DNA from 3 places in the Lysinibacillus sp. GJ-1 genome. Region 3 is predicted to be linked to each of the others. Evidence: a T-box and tRNA genes for the amino acid it is inferred to sense, from the RefSeq annotation. Region 3 holds a T-box; the other regions hold tRNA genes.
What was found. A T-box is a leader RNA that pairs with one kind of tRNA and senses whether it is charged. The one in region 3 lies ahead of leuS (leucine--tRNA ligase), so its partner is inferred to be a tRNA-Leu.

Region 1 (5,082 bases), 1.2 Mb from region 3:
GTTACCTCACCGACTTCGGGTGTTACAAACTCTCGTGGTGTGACGGGCGGTGTGTACAAGGCCGGGAACGTATTCACCGCGGCATGCTGATCCGCGATTACTAGCGATTCCGGCTTCATGTAGGCGAGTTGCAGCCTACAATCCGAACTGAGAACGACTTTATCGGATTAGCTCCCTCTCGCGAGTTGGCAACCGTTTGTATCGTCCATTGTAGCACGTGTGTAGCCCAGGTCATAAGGGGCATGATGATTTGACGTCATCCCCACCTTCCTCCGGTTTGTCACCGGCAGTCACCTTAGAGTGCCCAACTAAATGATGGCAACTAAGATCAAGGGTTGCGCTCGTTGCGGGACTTAACCCAACATCTCACGACACGAGCTGACGACAACCATGCACCACCTGTCACCGTTGTCCCCGAAGGGAAAACCATATCTCTACAGTGGTCAACGGGATGTCAAGACCTGGTAAGGTTCTTCGCGTTGCTTCGAATTAAACCACATGCTCCACCGCTTGTGCGGTCCCGTCAATTCCTTTGAGTTTCAGTCTTGCGACCGTACTCCCCAGGCGGAGTGCTTAATGCGTTAGCTGCAGCACTAAGGGGCGGAAACCCCTAACACTTAGCACTCATCGTTTACGGCGTGGACTACCAGGGTATCTAATCCTGTTTGCTCCCCACGCTTTCGCGCCTCAGTGTCAGTTACAGACCAGATAGTCGCCTTCGCCACTGGTGTTCCTCCAAATCTCTACGCATTTCACCGCTACACTTGGAATTCCACTATCCTCTTCTGCACTCAAGTCTCCCAGTTTCCAATGACCCTCCACGGTTGAGCCGTGGGCTTTCACATCAGACTTAAGAAACCACCTGCGCGCGCTTTACGCCCAATAATTCCGGACAACGCTTGCCACCTACGTATTACCGCGGCTGCTGGCACGTAGTTAGCCGTGGCTTTCTAATAAGGTACCGTCAAGGTACAGCCAGTTACTACTGTACTTGTTCTTCCCTTACAACAGAGTTTTACGAACCGAAATCCTTCTTCACTCACGCGGCGTTGCTCCATCAGGCTTTCGCCCATTGTGGAAGATTCCCTACTGCTGCCTCCCGTAGGAGTCTGGCCGTGTCTCAGTCCCAGTGTGGTACCGATCACCCTCTCAGGTCGGCTACGCATCGTTGCCTTGGTGAGCCGTTACCTCACCAACTAGCTAATGCGCCGCGGCCATCCTATAGCGACAGCCGAAACCGTCTTTCAGTATTGTCCCATGAGGGACGATAGATTATTCGGTATTAGCCCCGGTTTCCCGGAGTTATCCCAAACTATAGGGTAGGTTGCCCACGTGTTACTCACCCGTCCGCCGCTAACGTCAAAGGAGCAAGCTCCTTCTCTGTTCGCTCGACTTGCATGTATTAGGCACGCCGCCAGCGTTCGTCCTGAGCCAGGATCAAACTCTCCATAAAAGAAATTTGATTAGCTCAAATTGTTTTGCTGGCATCAATTTTGATGTCCAAATTTTTGTTTCGTTCACTAACGAAGTTAGCTAATAAAAACTATATTGATTACGTTTTGCTTGTTCAGTTTTCAAGGTTCATATATAAAAATTGGTGGAGCCTAGCGGGATCGAACCGCTGACCTCCTGCGTGCAAGGCAGGCGCTCTCCCAGCTGAGCTAAGCCATAAAGTATATTTTAGGAAATGGTCGGGAAGACAGGATTCGAACCTGCGACCCCTTGGTCCCAAACCAAGTGCTCTACCAAGCTGAGCTACTTCCCGTTCATTTATTGGCGCGCCCGGCAGGAGTCGAACCCACAACCTTCTGATCCGTAGTCAGACGCTCTATCCAATTGAGCTACGGGCGCTAAATATTAAAAATGGTGCCGAGGTAGGAATCGAACCGGCACGGTAGTCACCTACCGCAGGATTTTAAGTCCTGTGCGTCTGCCAGTTCCGCCACCCCGGCACATTTGGAGCGGAAGACGAGGTTCGAACTCGCGACCCCCACCTTGGCAAGGTGGTGTTCTACCACTGAACTACTTCCGCATGTGCATAAGATTATTTATCCTGGCAATTATAAATTTGAAATATAGATGATGCGGGTGAAGGGAGTCGAACCCCACGCCTCGCGGCGCTAGATCCTAAGTCTAGTGCGTCTGCCAATTCCGCCACACCCGCATATTATTGTTGGCAATTAAAATGGTGAGCCATGAAGGACTCGAACCTTCGACCCTCTGATTAAAAGTCAGATGCTCTACCAACTGAGCTAATGGCTCAAAAAATGGTGCCGGCTATAGGAATCGAACCCACGACCTACTGATTACAAGTCAGTTGCTCTACCTGCTGAGCTAAACCGGCATATGGTGGAGGATGACGGGCTCGAACCGCCGACCCTCTGCTTGTAAGGCAGATGCTCTCCCAGCTGAGCTAATCCTCCTGGGTATTATGCCTAGCGACGTCCTACTCTCACAGGGGAAGCCCCAACTACCATCGGCGCTAAAGAGCTTAACTTCCGTGTTCGGTATGGGAACGGGTGTGACCTCTTTGCCATCATCACTAGACTATTTAAAAGACAAGATTCATTATAACATAAATTATTATAATTACAAGCTTTTTTTAAAACTTGCTTGTTCTTTCAAAACTGGATAAACGGTTCATTGAATGTTTCAAACTTTTTTTGGTTAAGTCCTCGATCGATTAGTATTCGTCAGCTCCATGTGTCACCACACTTCCACCTCGAACCTATCTACCTCATCGTCTTTGAGGGATCTTACTTACTTGCGTAATGGGAAATCTCATCTTGAGGGGGGCTTCATGCTTAGATGCTTTCAGCACTTATCCCGTCCACACATAGCTACCCAGCGATGCCTTTGGCAAGACAACTGGTACACCAGCGGTGTGTCCATCCCGGTCCTCTCGTACTAAGGACAGCTCCTCTCAAATTTCCTACGCCCACGACGGATAGGGACCGAACTGTCTCACGACGTTCTGAACCCAGCTCGCGTACCGCTTTAATGGGCGAACAGCCCAACCCTTGGGACCGACTACAGCCCCAGGATGCGATGAGCCGACATCGAGGTGCCAAACCTCCCCGTCGATGTGGACTCTTGGGGAGATAAGCCTGTTATCCCCGGGGTAGCTTTTATCCGTTGAGCGATGGTACCTTCCATGCGGAACCACCGGATCACTAAGCCCGTCTTTCGACCCTGCTCGACTTGTAGGTCTCGCAGTCAAGCTCCCTTGTGCCTTTACACTCTACGAATGATTTCCAACCATTCTGAGGGAACCTTTGGGCGCCTCCGTTACCTTTTAGGAGGCGACCGCCCCAGTCAAACTGTCCGCCTGACACTGTCTCCTGCCCCGCTAAGGGGCATGGGTTAGAATTTCAATACAACCAGGGTAGTATCCCACCGACGCCTCCTTCGAAGCTGGCGCTCCGAGATCTCTGGCTCCTACCTATCCTGTACAAGTTGTACCAAAATTCAATATCAGGCTACAGTAAAGCTCCACGGGGTCTTTCCGTCCTGTCGCGGGTAACCTGCATCTTCACAGGTACTATAATTTCACCGAGTCTCTCGTTGAGACAGTGCCCAGATCGTTACGCCTTTCGTGCGGGTCGGAACTTACCCGACAAGGAATTTCGCTACCTTAGGACCGTTATAGTTACTACCGCCGTTTACTGGGGCTTCAATTCGCAGCTTCGCTTGCGCTAACCACTCCTCTTAACCTTCCAGCACCGGGCAGGCGTCAGCCCCTATACGTCACCTTACGGTTTTGCAGAGACCTGTGTTTTTGCTAAACAGTCGCCTGGGCCTATTCACTGCGGCTCTCATGCGCTTGCACGCTCAAGAGCACCCCTTCTCCCGAAGTTACGGGGTCATTTTGCCGAGTTCCTTAACGAGAGTTCTCTCGCACACCTTAGGATTCTCTCCTCGACTACCTGTGTCGGTTTGCGGTACGGGCACCTCTCACCTCGATAGAGGCTTTTCTTGGCAGTGTGAAATCAGGAACTTCGTCCATACGGACTCGCCATCACAGCTCAACGTTACAGTGTGCGGATTTGCCTACACACACGCCTTACTGCTTGGACGCGCACAACCAACGGCGCGCTTACCCTATCCTACTGCGTCCCCCCATTTCTCAAACGGTGAGGAGGTGGTACAGGAATATCAACCTGTTGTCCATCGCCTACGCCTATCCTCGGCTTAGGTCCCGACTAACCCTGAGCGGACGAGCCTTCCTCAGGAAACCTTAGTCATACGGTGGACGGGATTCTCACCCGTCTTTCGCTACTCATACCGGCATTCTCACTTCTAAGCGCTCCACCAGTCCTTCCGGTCTGACTTCAACGCACTTAGAACGCTCTCCTACCACTGACATCGTAGATGTCAATCCACAGCTTCGGTGAATCGTTTAGCCCCGATACATTTTCGGCGCAGCGTCACTCGACCAGTGAGCTATTACGCACTCTTTAAATGATGGCTGCTTCTAAGCCAACATCCTGGTTGTCTGTGCAACGCCACATCCTTTTCCACTTAACGATTACTTTGGGACCTTAGCTGGTGGTCTGGGCTGTTTCCCTTTTGACTACGGATCTTATCACTCGCAGTCTGACTCCCGTGTATAAATATCTGGCATTCGGAGTTTGTCTGAATTCGGTAAACCGGGATGGCCCCTAGTCCAAACAGTGCTCTACCTCCAGTATTCTCATCACGAGGCTAGCCCTAAAGCTATTTCGGAGAGAACCAGCTATCTCCAAGTTCGATTGGAATTTCTCCGCTACCCACACCTCATCCCCGCACTTTTCAACGTGCGTGGGTTCGGCCTCCAGTAAGTGTTACCTCACCTTCACCCTGGACATGGGTAGATCACCTGGTTTCGGGTCTACGACCACGTACTAATTCGCCCTATTCAGACTCGCTTTCGCTGCGGCTCCGCCTTCTAAAGCTTAACCTCGCACGTAATCGTAACTCGCCGGTTCATTCTACAAAAGGCACGCTATCACCCATTAACGGGCTCTAACTACTTGTAGGCACACGGTTTCAGGATCTCTTTCACTCCCCTTCCGGGGTGCTTTTCACCTTTCCCTCACGGTA
Region 2 (5,082 bases), 630 kb from region 3:
TACCAAGCACTGTCAATGGATCATTCAATAGAATCAGATAATGACGGAAGTACTGTCACGTTATCTGATATTATGGGTAAAGAAGATATAGGTTATGAAATGACCAACAGAAGAATGATTGTTGCAGATGCAATGGAAGTTTTGAATGAGCGAGAAAAACAAATTATTCAGCTTACTTATTTAGAGCAACTGAGCCAAAAAGAAGCGGGAGAACTATTAGGTATTTCTCAAATGCATGTTTCGAGAATTCAAAGAAAAGCAATTAAGAAATTACAGGAGGTCATTCTTGCAAGTGGAAGTGTGCCACTGTAATACCTTTCATTAGGGCGTTTATTACTAGAGGGTTTCATAATCCAATAGCAATAGCGCCTTTTATTTTTGGCTGTCCTTCTTGGTGGATGGACTATCTTTGGTTTTTTATTGAAGTGTAGTGGTAAAATGAAAAGAAAAAAGGTAGTGATAATGTGGAACAAAAACAAATGTACCAGCTTATTGCAAAGGATGTAGCAATTAAACCAAATCAAGCAGAGGCAGTAATAAAATTACTGGATGAAGGTAACACCGTCCCGTTTATTGCGCGCTATCGAAAAGAAGCTACTGGCTCTTTGGATGAGGTACAAATAAAAGCTGTAGAAGATCGTTATCATTACATACAGCAACTTGAACAACGTAAAGAAGAGGTTCTTCGTTTAATTCAAGAACAAGATAAGCTTACGCCAGAGCTGGAACAAGCCATCCAAGTGGCGACGGTATTACAACGTGTTGAAGATTTATATCGCCCATATAAGCAAAAACGACGTACGAAAGCGACTATCGCAAAGGAAAAAGGGTTGGAGCCTCTAGCTGATCTCCTGCTAGAGTATCGTAGTGAAGCGTTAGTCCAATTAGCTCAAGATTTTGTTGATATGGAGAATGTTGCAACAGTGGAAGATGCAATTGCTGGAGCACGTGACATTTTAGCAGAGCGCTTTGCTGATGATGCAAGTATACGGCAGAAAATCCGTACTTTTTCTTGGAAAGAGGGCATGCTGACTACCGCTTTAAAAAATGCGGAACTAGATGAAAAAAAGGTTTTTGAAATGTATTACGAATATGAAGAGCCTGTCAACCGCATTGTTCCTCATCGTATTTTAGCTGTCAATCGTGGGGAGAAGGAGGATGTCTTAAAGGTTGCTATCCAAGTACCGATAGATCGAGTACTGATGATTATGTGGAAAGAGTGGATACCAGCAACAGGTTTCTCACCTGCCATTGCAGAGGTGAAACTTGCAATAGAGGATTCCTATAAACGATTAATTCAACCATCGATTGAGAGAGAGTTACGTAATGAATTAACGGAAAAAGCAGAGGCGCAAGCGATTCATATTTTCTCGGAAAATCTCCGCAATCTTTTACTACAGCCACCGTTAAAAGGTAAGTATGTACTAGGGGTGGATCCTGCCTATCGTACGGGTTGTAAATTAGCTGTTGTTGATGAGACGGGTAAAATGCTAGAAGTTACGGCGATTTACCCACATCCGCCAAAGCCAGATGTAGCAAAATCAAAAGCAGTTGTGAAAGAGATTTTAGCGAAATATCCTATTACAATCATTGCGATTGGTAATGGGACAGCCTCGCGCGAAACTGAGCAATTTATTGCCGATGTTTTAAGTGAAGTGAATACAGATGTGGCCTATATTATTGTCAACGAAGCCGGTGCATCCGTATATTCAGCGTCGGAGGTTGCGCGTGCTGAGTTTCCTGATTTGCAAGTAGAGCAACGGAGCGCGGTGTCCATTGCACGACGTTTGCAGGACCCATTGTCGGAATTAGTAAAAATTGAGCCAAAGGCAGTAGGTGTTGGGCAATATCAGCATGATGTTTCTCAAAAGAAATTATCAGAGTCATTAACATTTATAGTAGAAACAGCGGTCAACCAAGTCGGTGTCGATGTCAATACAGCATCAGCCTCTTTATTGCAATATGTTTCAGGGTTATCGAAAACCGTTGCCGAAAACATTGTAAAAGTACGAGAAGAAAATGGGCAATTCACAACTCGTGCGCAACTGAAGAAAATTCCTCGCCTCGGTGCAAAAACGTATGAGCAAGCAATAGGGTTTTTACGTGTGCCTGAAGCGAAAAATCCATTCGATGCGACAGGTATTCACCCAGAAAGCTACAATATTGCAGAGCAAATTTTAGAAGCGGCTCACATAAATAAAAAAGAACTAGGAACACAAAAGGCAGAGGAAGCAATTGCAGCACTTAATGTTCAAGCGTTAAGCGAAAGTCTAGGGATTGGCGTTGTTACTGTTCAGGATATTGTAGATACTTTAATGAAACCAAGCCGTGACCCGCGTGATGCTTTCCCACAACCATTACTTAAAACGGATGTTTTAAAAATGGAAGATTTACAAGTAGGAATGGAATTACAAGGTACTGTACGGAATGTCGTCGATTTTGGTGCATTCGTTGATATTGGTGTAAAACAAGATGGGCTTGTGCATATTTCCAAGTTGCAAAAAAAACGTATTAAACATCCATTAGAGGTTGTGGCATTAGGTGATATTGTCACAGTATGGGTGGAACAAATAGAGGTAAACAAAGGCCTTATTTCATTAACGATGCTTCCTCCAGAAAAACAAATGGTTGAAGTGTAATAATTTCTTACCACACTGTCTATACTGCGCAGTGTGGTATTCTTATTGTTAGAGGTGATGAAATTGAACAATGAGGAACTGCAACAGCTTGTAAGTCGAATTTCATTAGAAAGTTTTCATAAACCCTTTATGCATCGTGCATACTTTAATCCAAGGCTGCGTACAACAGGTGGGCGTTATCTTTTGCAATCCCACCATATTGAAATCAATCCAAAGGCGTTTGAAATATATGGTGTTAGAGAGGTAGAGGGGATCATTCTTCATGAATTATGTCATTACCACTTGCACCTTGAAGGAAGGGGCTATCAACATCGTGATAAAGATTTTCGAGCGTTGTTAAAAAGTGAATGCCCCTCGATTTTGTTCAGCGTTGCAAATACCTAAATCTCGTAGCAAAAAACAGCGTCCTCACTATACATATGAATGTATACAATGTCACCAAAGGTATGTTAGAAAAATTAGATTCAATGTGAACAGATACTGTTGTGGCAAGTGTTCAGGGCAATTAATGATAGTTGAGTAAAAAAAATTTTAAAAAAGGGTTGACGTTTATTCAGCTAATCCCTATAATAGTAAAAGTCGACAAGATAAAGCCGACAACACAATATGATTATTCCGAAGTAGCTCAGTTGGTAGTAGCACCTGACTGTTAATCAGGTTGTCGCAGGTTCGAGTCCTGCCTTCGGAGCCATGGCCCCTTGGTCAAGCGGTTAAGACACCGCCCTTTCACGGCGGTAACACGGGTTCGAATCCCGTAGGGGTCATTTTCATAAATAGATAATTGTAACATTGGTCCCGTGGTGTAGCGGTTAACATGCCTGCCTGTCACGCAGGAGATCGCCGGTTCGATCCCGGTCGGGACCGCCACTTATTGGGGTATAGCCAAGCGGTAAGGCAACGGATTTTGATTCCGTCATGCCTAGGTTCGAATCCTAGTACCCCAGCCATTCATTTCTTAATATGAGCCATTAGCTCAGTTGGTAGAGCATCTGACTTTTAATCAGAGGGTCGAAGGTTCGAGTCCTTCATGGCTCATCTTTTTTAAGAAAAAGGTTGAAAATTCGAATTATCATTGTATAATAAGAAGGTTCCTATTTTTTTGAATGCGGTCGTGGCGGAACGGCAGACGCGCTAGGTTGAGGGCCTAGTGGGGGCAACCCCGTGGAGGTTCAAGTCCTCTCGGCCGCACCAAGTCAGTTCAGTTATTTAACACATGCGCCCGTAGCTCAATTGGATAGAGCGTCTGACTACGGATCAGAAGGTTGTGGGTTCGACTCCTGCCGGGCGCGCCATAATACATTTTAATAATTGCGGGTGTAGTTTAATGGTAAAACCTCAGCCTTCCAAGCTGATGTCGTGAGTTCGATTCTCATCACCCGCTCCAAAAATATTTAAAAAAATTGTTGACATCATTAACGTAAAATGTTAAGATGTAAAAGTCGCTGAAACAAACGGCAACAAAATGAACCTTGAAAACTGAACAAGCAAAACGTAATCAATATAGTTTTTACTAGCTAACTTTGTTAGTGAACGAAACAAAATTTTGGACATCAAAATTGATGCCAGCAAAACAATTTGAGCTAATCAAATTTCTTTTATGGAGAGTTTGATCCTGGCTCAGGACGAACGCTGGCGGCGTGCCTAATACATGCAAGTCGAGCGAACAGAGAAGGAGCTTGCTCCTTTGACGTTAGCGGCGGACGGGTGAGTAACACGTGGGCAACCTACCCTATAGTTTGGGATAACTCCGGGAAACCGGGGCTAATACCGAATAATCTTTTGTCCCTCATGGGACAATACTGAAAGACGGCATCTCGCTGTCGCTATAGGATACCGCGGCGCATTAGCTAGTTGGTGAGGTAACGGCTCACCAAGGCAACGATGCGTAGCCGACCTGAGAGGGGTCACCACACTGGGACTGAGACACCCAGACTCCTACGGGAGGCAGCAGTAGGGAATCTTCCACAATGGGCGAAAGCCTGATGGAGCAACGCCGCGTGAGTGAAGAAGGATTTCGGTTCGTAAAACTCTGTTGTAAGGGAAGAACAAGTACAGTAGTAACTGGCTGTACCTTGACGGTACCTTATTAGAAAGCCACGGCTAACTACGTGCCAGCAGCCGCGGTAATACGTAGGTGGCAAGCGTTGTCCGGAATTATTGGGCGTAAAGCGCGCGCAGGTGGTTTCTTAAGTCTGATGTGAAAGCCCACGGCTCAACCGTGGAGGGTCATTGGAAACTGGGAGACTTGAGTGCAGAAGAGGATAGTGGAATTCCAAGTGTAGCGGTGAAATGCGTAGAGATTTGGAGGAACACCAGTGGCGAAGGCGACTATCTGGTCTGTAACTGACACTGAGGCGCGAAAGCGTGGGGAGCAAACAGGATTAGATACCCTGGTAGTCCACGCCGTAAACGATGAGTGCTAAGTGTTAGGGGGTTTCCGCCC
Region 3 (5,082 bases):
GTCACTTTTTTCACTGTTTGGTGATATGACTTTTCTAAAAACTTATCGTCTGAAGTTTGCACTTTCGCTGATAGCGTACCTTCTTCGTTGACAAACAAACGCCAGATGCGGTCTAAGAAACGACGAGCACCGTCTAAACCATTAGTAGACCATGCAACTGAAGCCTCTAATGGACCCATGAACATTTCATAAAGTCGTAGTGTATCTGCACCGTGTGACTCTATGATTTCATCAGGGTTCACGACATTGCCTTTTGATTTAGACATTTTTTCATTACCTTCACCAAGAATCATACCTTGGTTAAATAATTTTTGGAATGGCTCTTTCGTGTGCACTACACCTAAATCGTATAGTACTTTATGCCAGAAGCGCGCGTATAGTAAATGCAATACTGCATGTTCTGCTCCACCAATATAAATATCAACCGGTAACCAACGTTTTAGTAACTCTGGATCAGCAATCGCTTCTTTGTTGTTAGGGTCAATATATCGTAGGAAGTACCAGCTAGAACCTGCCCATTGTGGCATTGTATTGGTTTCACGACGACCTTTTTTGCCTGTTTCAGGATCTACAACATTTACCCAATCCGTAATATTCGCTAATGGTGATTCCCCTGTTCCAGATGGACGAATATTATCTGTTTTTGGAAGCATTAATGGTAACTCCGCTTCTGGAACTGGAGTTGTTGTACCATCTTCCCAATGGATCATTGGGATTGGCTCACCCCAATAACGTTGACGAGAGAATAGCCAGTCACGAAGACGATAAGATACCTTTTTCTCCCCTACACCTTTTTCCTCTAGCCATTCAATCGCCTTTGCAATACCATCTGCTTTATTTAAACCATCAAGGAAATCAGAGTTAATGTGCTGACCGTCACCTGTAAATGCTTCTTTGTCGATATCTCCACCTTCAAGTACAGCAACGATGTCTAAACCAAACTCTTTAGCAAATTCATAATCACGTTCGTCATGTGCAGGAACAGCCATAATCGCACCAGTTCCGTACGTCGCTAACACATAATCAGCAATCCAAATTGGTACTTTTTTGCCGTTAATCGGATTTACTGCATAAGCGCCTGTAAATACACCTGTTTTTTCTTTGGCTAAATCTGTACGCTCTAAGTCTGATTTCATTTTTACTTTTTCAAGATATGCATTGACAGCAGCTTGTTGTTCAGCTGTTGTAATTTCAGCCACTAGTTTATGCTCTGGTGCAAGCACTGTATATGTTGCACCGAATAGCGTATCAGGGCGTGTTGTAAATACCGTAAAGTTTTTGTCCGACCCTTCGATGCTAAATGTTACTTCTGCACCTTCCGAACGACCAATCCAGTTACGTTGCATGTCTTTAATGGATTCTGGCCAATCTACTTCTTCTAAATCGTCGATTAAACGATCCGCATAAGCTGTAATTTTAAGTATCCATTGTTTCATTGGACGACGTTCTACTGGATGTCCGCCACGTTCAGACTTCCCATCGATAACTTCTTCATTCGCAAGCACTGTACCTAGAGCTGGGCACCAGTTTACCGCCACTTCATCTACATAAGCTAAGCCCTTTTTATATAATTGAATGAAAATCCATTGTGTCCATTTGTAGTATTCTGGATCTGTAGTGTTAATTTCACGATCCCAGTCATAACTAAAGCCTAACTCTTGAATTTGACGTTTAAATGTCGCAATATTTTTTGCTGTAAATTCTGCTGGGTCATTCCCAGTATCAAGTGCATATTGCTCGGCAGGTAATCCAAATGCATCCCATCCCATCGGATGTAGAACATTAAAGCCTTGCATACGTTTGAAACGTGAAAGGATATCTGTCGCTGTATAACCTTCTGGATGTCCTACGTGAAGTCCCGAACCTGATGGGTAAGGGAACATATCAAGCGCATAAAATTTCGGTTTATCCATTTCATTTTCTGTTTTGAATGTTTTGTTGACATCCCAATACTGTTGCCACTTTTTTTCAATTTGTTGATGATTAAAGCTCATTATTTTTCCTCCTTATAGTATGTGCAGTACCACTTATCGTAAGAATTGACAAAATATTTAAAAAATAAAAAAACTCGCCCCTTTCTTTGTTAGAAAGGGACGAGAGTATTCTTAACTCCCGCGGTACCACCCAAATTAGTGATTACACTCGGCTCAAGCTTCCTTAACGCGGAAATAACGGCAAACGTAAAATTTCATATTACGTATGCAGACTCAGCAGGCGAGTTCAATTTGCATCCTTACTAGCTTCCACCAACCGCTAGCTCTCTAAAAAGAACCACAAATTTACTATTCCTCATCAATGTCTTTACATGTATTGCATTTATTCTAATGGAAAGTTCTGAAAAGCACAAGCATCTTTTTATGGTGCCTGACACGCACACAATTTCCACACAATTATCAAAAAAATTTTTTCTATGCTTATTTTCACCAACAATTTTTCATTTCAACCTTCTATGCACATGAAAAATAAAAATAGTCATTACTTTCGTAACTCCCGTCTAATTGACGTTCTTTACATGCTTTTTTATGCTAAAGAAAAAAGCAAAGGAGGCAATAGCGTGTGCCAAGAAAAAAACGGCTTTGGTCCCCAGATCATTATCATCATGTAGTAGTACGCGGTAACAATCGTCAAACTATTTTTCACAATGTAGCAGATTACGAAGCTTTCTTTCGTGTATTACAATATGCTTATCACAAATATTCGTTTACGATTGTTGCCTATTGCGTTATGACTAACCACTATCACCTGCTGATTCGTTCACCCAAAGTGCCACTAGGCAAAGTGATGGCCAATGTTAATTGGCGTTACAGCAATTACTTTAAAAAGAAGTACAACTATTGCGGTCATCTATATGAGAGTCGATATTTTGCAGACCTTGTTCCCTCACAACTCGACATGCTTAGTGTTAGTCGCTATATTCACCGCAATCCTATCTCAACGTCTCCCCCTATGGTTGACAAAATGGAGGACTATCCTTATAGCTCGTATTATCTCTACAAGCATCCTATATCTTCAAGCTTCCCCTTCTTTGATACAAGTATTCTCAATAGCTTTTTTCTTCAAACATCGCAATGCCACTCACTATCTTACTGCCAATATTGCGAGGAACATGAAAGCAAATCATGTAATGTAGCACCCCAATAGGAAAGCTCCACACGACAATCCATCGTGTGGAGCTTTCCTGTTCAATCGTCATCAATTGTCAGAATCTTTTCCGTGCCTGTCACTCGAAAAGTCAGCACATTCATGGAAAGCGAAATGTTTACAACCAAGGCATTTATTCATATCTAAATGTGTCAATGCTCTATTTATAGCTTCTCCTGTATGTTCAAAAAAATGATCTTGTCCAATTTGAGCATATAATCCATTACGCATAAGCGCTAGTTTTAAGTCCTCTTGTATGCCCGTGACGAAGACCTTGCCACCACGCTTTGTAAAGTTCTCCACGATATTGCTAAAATAAGACTCACCTGTGGAGTCCATAAATGGCACTTTTCCCATACGTAAAATCAGGACGCTTGGTTGTTCTTGCATAGAATGCAGTAATGTCTCTTCAAACGTTTGCGCTGCACCAAAAAACAGTGGACCCTCAATCGTATAAATACTAATTTGTGGACAATCATGCTTTTGATTGACAACATAAGGTTGTACCTTTCCATTCTTTTTTGTATGGTCAGGTAATACTTTATCTATAACCAACTTCTCACTCATTCGTTTAGCAAACAACACAACGGCTAAGCCAAGACCTACTTCAACAGCAATCGTTAGGCTAGCGAAAACGGTAAGCAAAAAAGTAATAATTAATACAAGTGAATCTCCAGATTTCGCTTTTACAATATGAGCAAAATGTTTTTGTTCACTCATATTCCACGCAACGACCATTAGTACTGGTGCCATACTTGCTAACGGAATATGCGAAGCAAAGGGCGCTAATAACAATAATGTGACTAATACAAACACACCATGAATAATACCTGACATTGGTGATGCAGCACCCGTTTTAATATTGGTTGCCGTACGTGCAATCGCCCCTGTAGCAGGAATCCCGCCAAATAATGGTGTAATAATATTCGCTATGCCCTGTCCTACAAGCTCACGATTACTATTATGTTTCGTATTGGTCATACCGTCAGCAACAACTGCTGATAAGAGCGACTCAATCCCGCCCAAAATGGCAATCACAAAGGTAGGCCCAATCAATAATTGTAATCGTTCCAAGGTGATTTCTGGTATTGAAAACTTCGGTAACGTATTAGGAATTTGACCGTAAGCCGTAGCAATTGTTGCAACCTGTCCTGAAAAAAAGAAGGTAGCAACAAGTGTAGAAACAACAATGCCTACTAATGCTCCAGGTACTTTTGGAAAAAATTTAGGTGTTAAAAGGATAATTACAAGACAAATAACCGCTATGAAAATACTATAATAATTAATTGTTCCTATATGCACGAACAACTCTTTCATATTTGCGATAAAATATTCATGACGTGTAATATTTGTTAAACCTAAAAAATTAGCTATTTGCCCAGTAAAAATGATAACCGCAATACCCGCAGTAAAGCCTATCGTTACAGGACGTGGTATAAATTTTATAAGAGTACCTAGCTTGAAAAGGCCCATTAAACATAGCAGCACTCCCGCCATTAACCCCGCAATTAATAAATTTTCATAGCCATATGATAAGACAATGCCTAAAAGAATTGGCACAAAAGCACCTGTTGGTCCACCGATTTGGAATTTTGAACCTCCAAATAGTGAAATAAGTATGCCCGCAATACACGCTGTATAGATCCCATATTCTGGTTTTACACCGGAAGCAATGGCAAAAGACATCGCTAGTGGAATTGCAACAATCCCAACAATTATGCCAGATAATAAGTCCTTTTTAAAATGATCAACTGAATACCCTTCATACCGACCTGTAAACAGTGATTTCATACAATAATCTTCCCTTCGAAATAATTAAGTTTTTCGAATCCAGTTCAGTAAGGGGTGGTAAATGTATTACATCCCCTACATGCACTCTTCGTCATTTTCACTGACGGTCATTTCTTCTAATCTTGAAATTGTATGAATTAAATGGTTGTC

Region 1: it encodes a tRNA-Leu, which carries the amino acid that the T-box ahead of leuS (leucine--tRNA ligase) is inferred to sense. The anticodon was not compared.
Region 2: it encodes a tRNA-Leu, which carries the amino acid that the T-box ahead of leuS (leucine--tRNA ligase) is inferred to sense. The anticodon was not compared.

What each region holds. Positions count from the first base shown of each region.
Region 1 covers NZ_CP088912.1:115,112-120,193, reverse strand. The annotation lists rRNA gene LO754_RS00580 (16S ribosomal RNA) at 1-1,453, opposite strand, end outside; tRNA gene LO754_RS00575 (tRNA-Pro) at 1,689-1,765, opposite strand; tRNA gene LO754_RS00570 (tRNA-Arg) at 1,775-1,851, opposite strand; tRNA gene LO754_RS00565 (tRNA-Leu) at 1,865-1,952, opposite strand; tRNA gene LO754_RS00560 (tRNA-Gly) at 1,958-2,032, opposite strand; tRNA gene LO754_RS00555 (tRNA-Leu) at 2,084-2,164, opposite strand; tRNA gene LO754_RS00550 (tRNA-Lys) at 2,187-2,262, opposite strand; tRNA gene LO754_RS00545 (tRNA-Thr) at 2,269-2,344, opposite strand; tRNA gene LO754_RS00540 (tRNA-Val) at 2,348-2,423, opposite strand; rRNA gene rrf (5S ribosomal RNA) at 2,434-2,547, opposite strand; rRNA gene LO754_RS00530 (23S ribosomal RNA) at 2,664-5,082, opposite strand, start outside.
Region 2 covers NZ_CP088912.1:4,255,418-4,260,499, reverse strand. The annotation lists gene sigB (RNA polymerase sigma factor SigB) at 1-312, shown strand, start outside; gene LO754_RS21185 (Tex family protein) at 465-2,639, shown strand; partial or broken gene LO754_RS21180 (SprT family protein) at 2,703-3,162, shown strand; tRNA gene LO754_RS21175 (tRNA-Asn) at 3,254-3,330, shown strand; tRNA gene LO754_RS21170 (tRNA-Glu) at 3,332-3,403, shown strand; tRNA gene LO754_RS21165 (tRNA-Asp) at 3,431-3,506, shown strand; tRNA gene LO754_RS21160 (tRNA-Gln) at 3,512-3,586, shown strand; tRNA gene LO754_RS21155 (tRNA-Lys) at 3,602-3,674, shown strand; tRNA gene LO754_RS21150 (tRNA-Leu) at 3,745-3,830, shown strand; tRNA gene LO754_RS21145 (tRNA-Arg) at 3,855-3,931, shown strand; tRNA gene LO754_RS21140 (tRNA-Gly) at 3,950-4,023, shown strand; rRNA gene LO754_RS21135 (16S ribosomal RNA) at 4,234-5,082, shown strand, end outside.
Region 3 covers NZ_CP088912.1:3,629,932-3,635,013, forward strand. The annotation lists gene leuS (leucine--tRNA ligase) at 1-1,994, opposite strand, end outside; T-box leader at 2,087-2,305, opposite strand; gene LO754_RS17895 (transposase) at 2,557-3,141, shown strand; gene LO754_RS17900 (sulfate permease) at 3,193-4,932, opposite strand; gene LO754_RS17905 (ArsR/SmtB family transcription factor) at 5,008-5,082, opposite strand, start outside.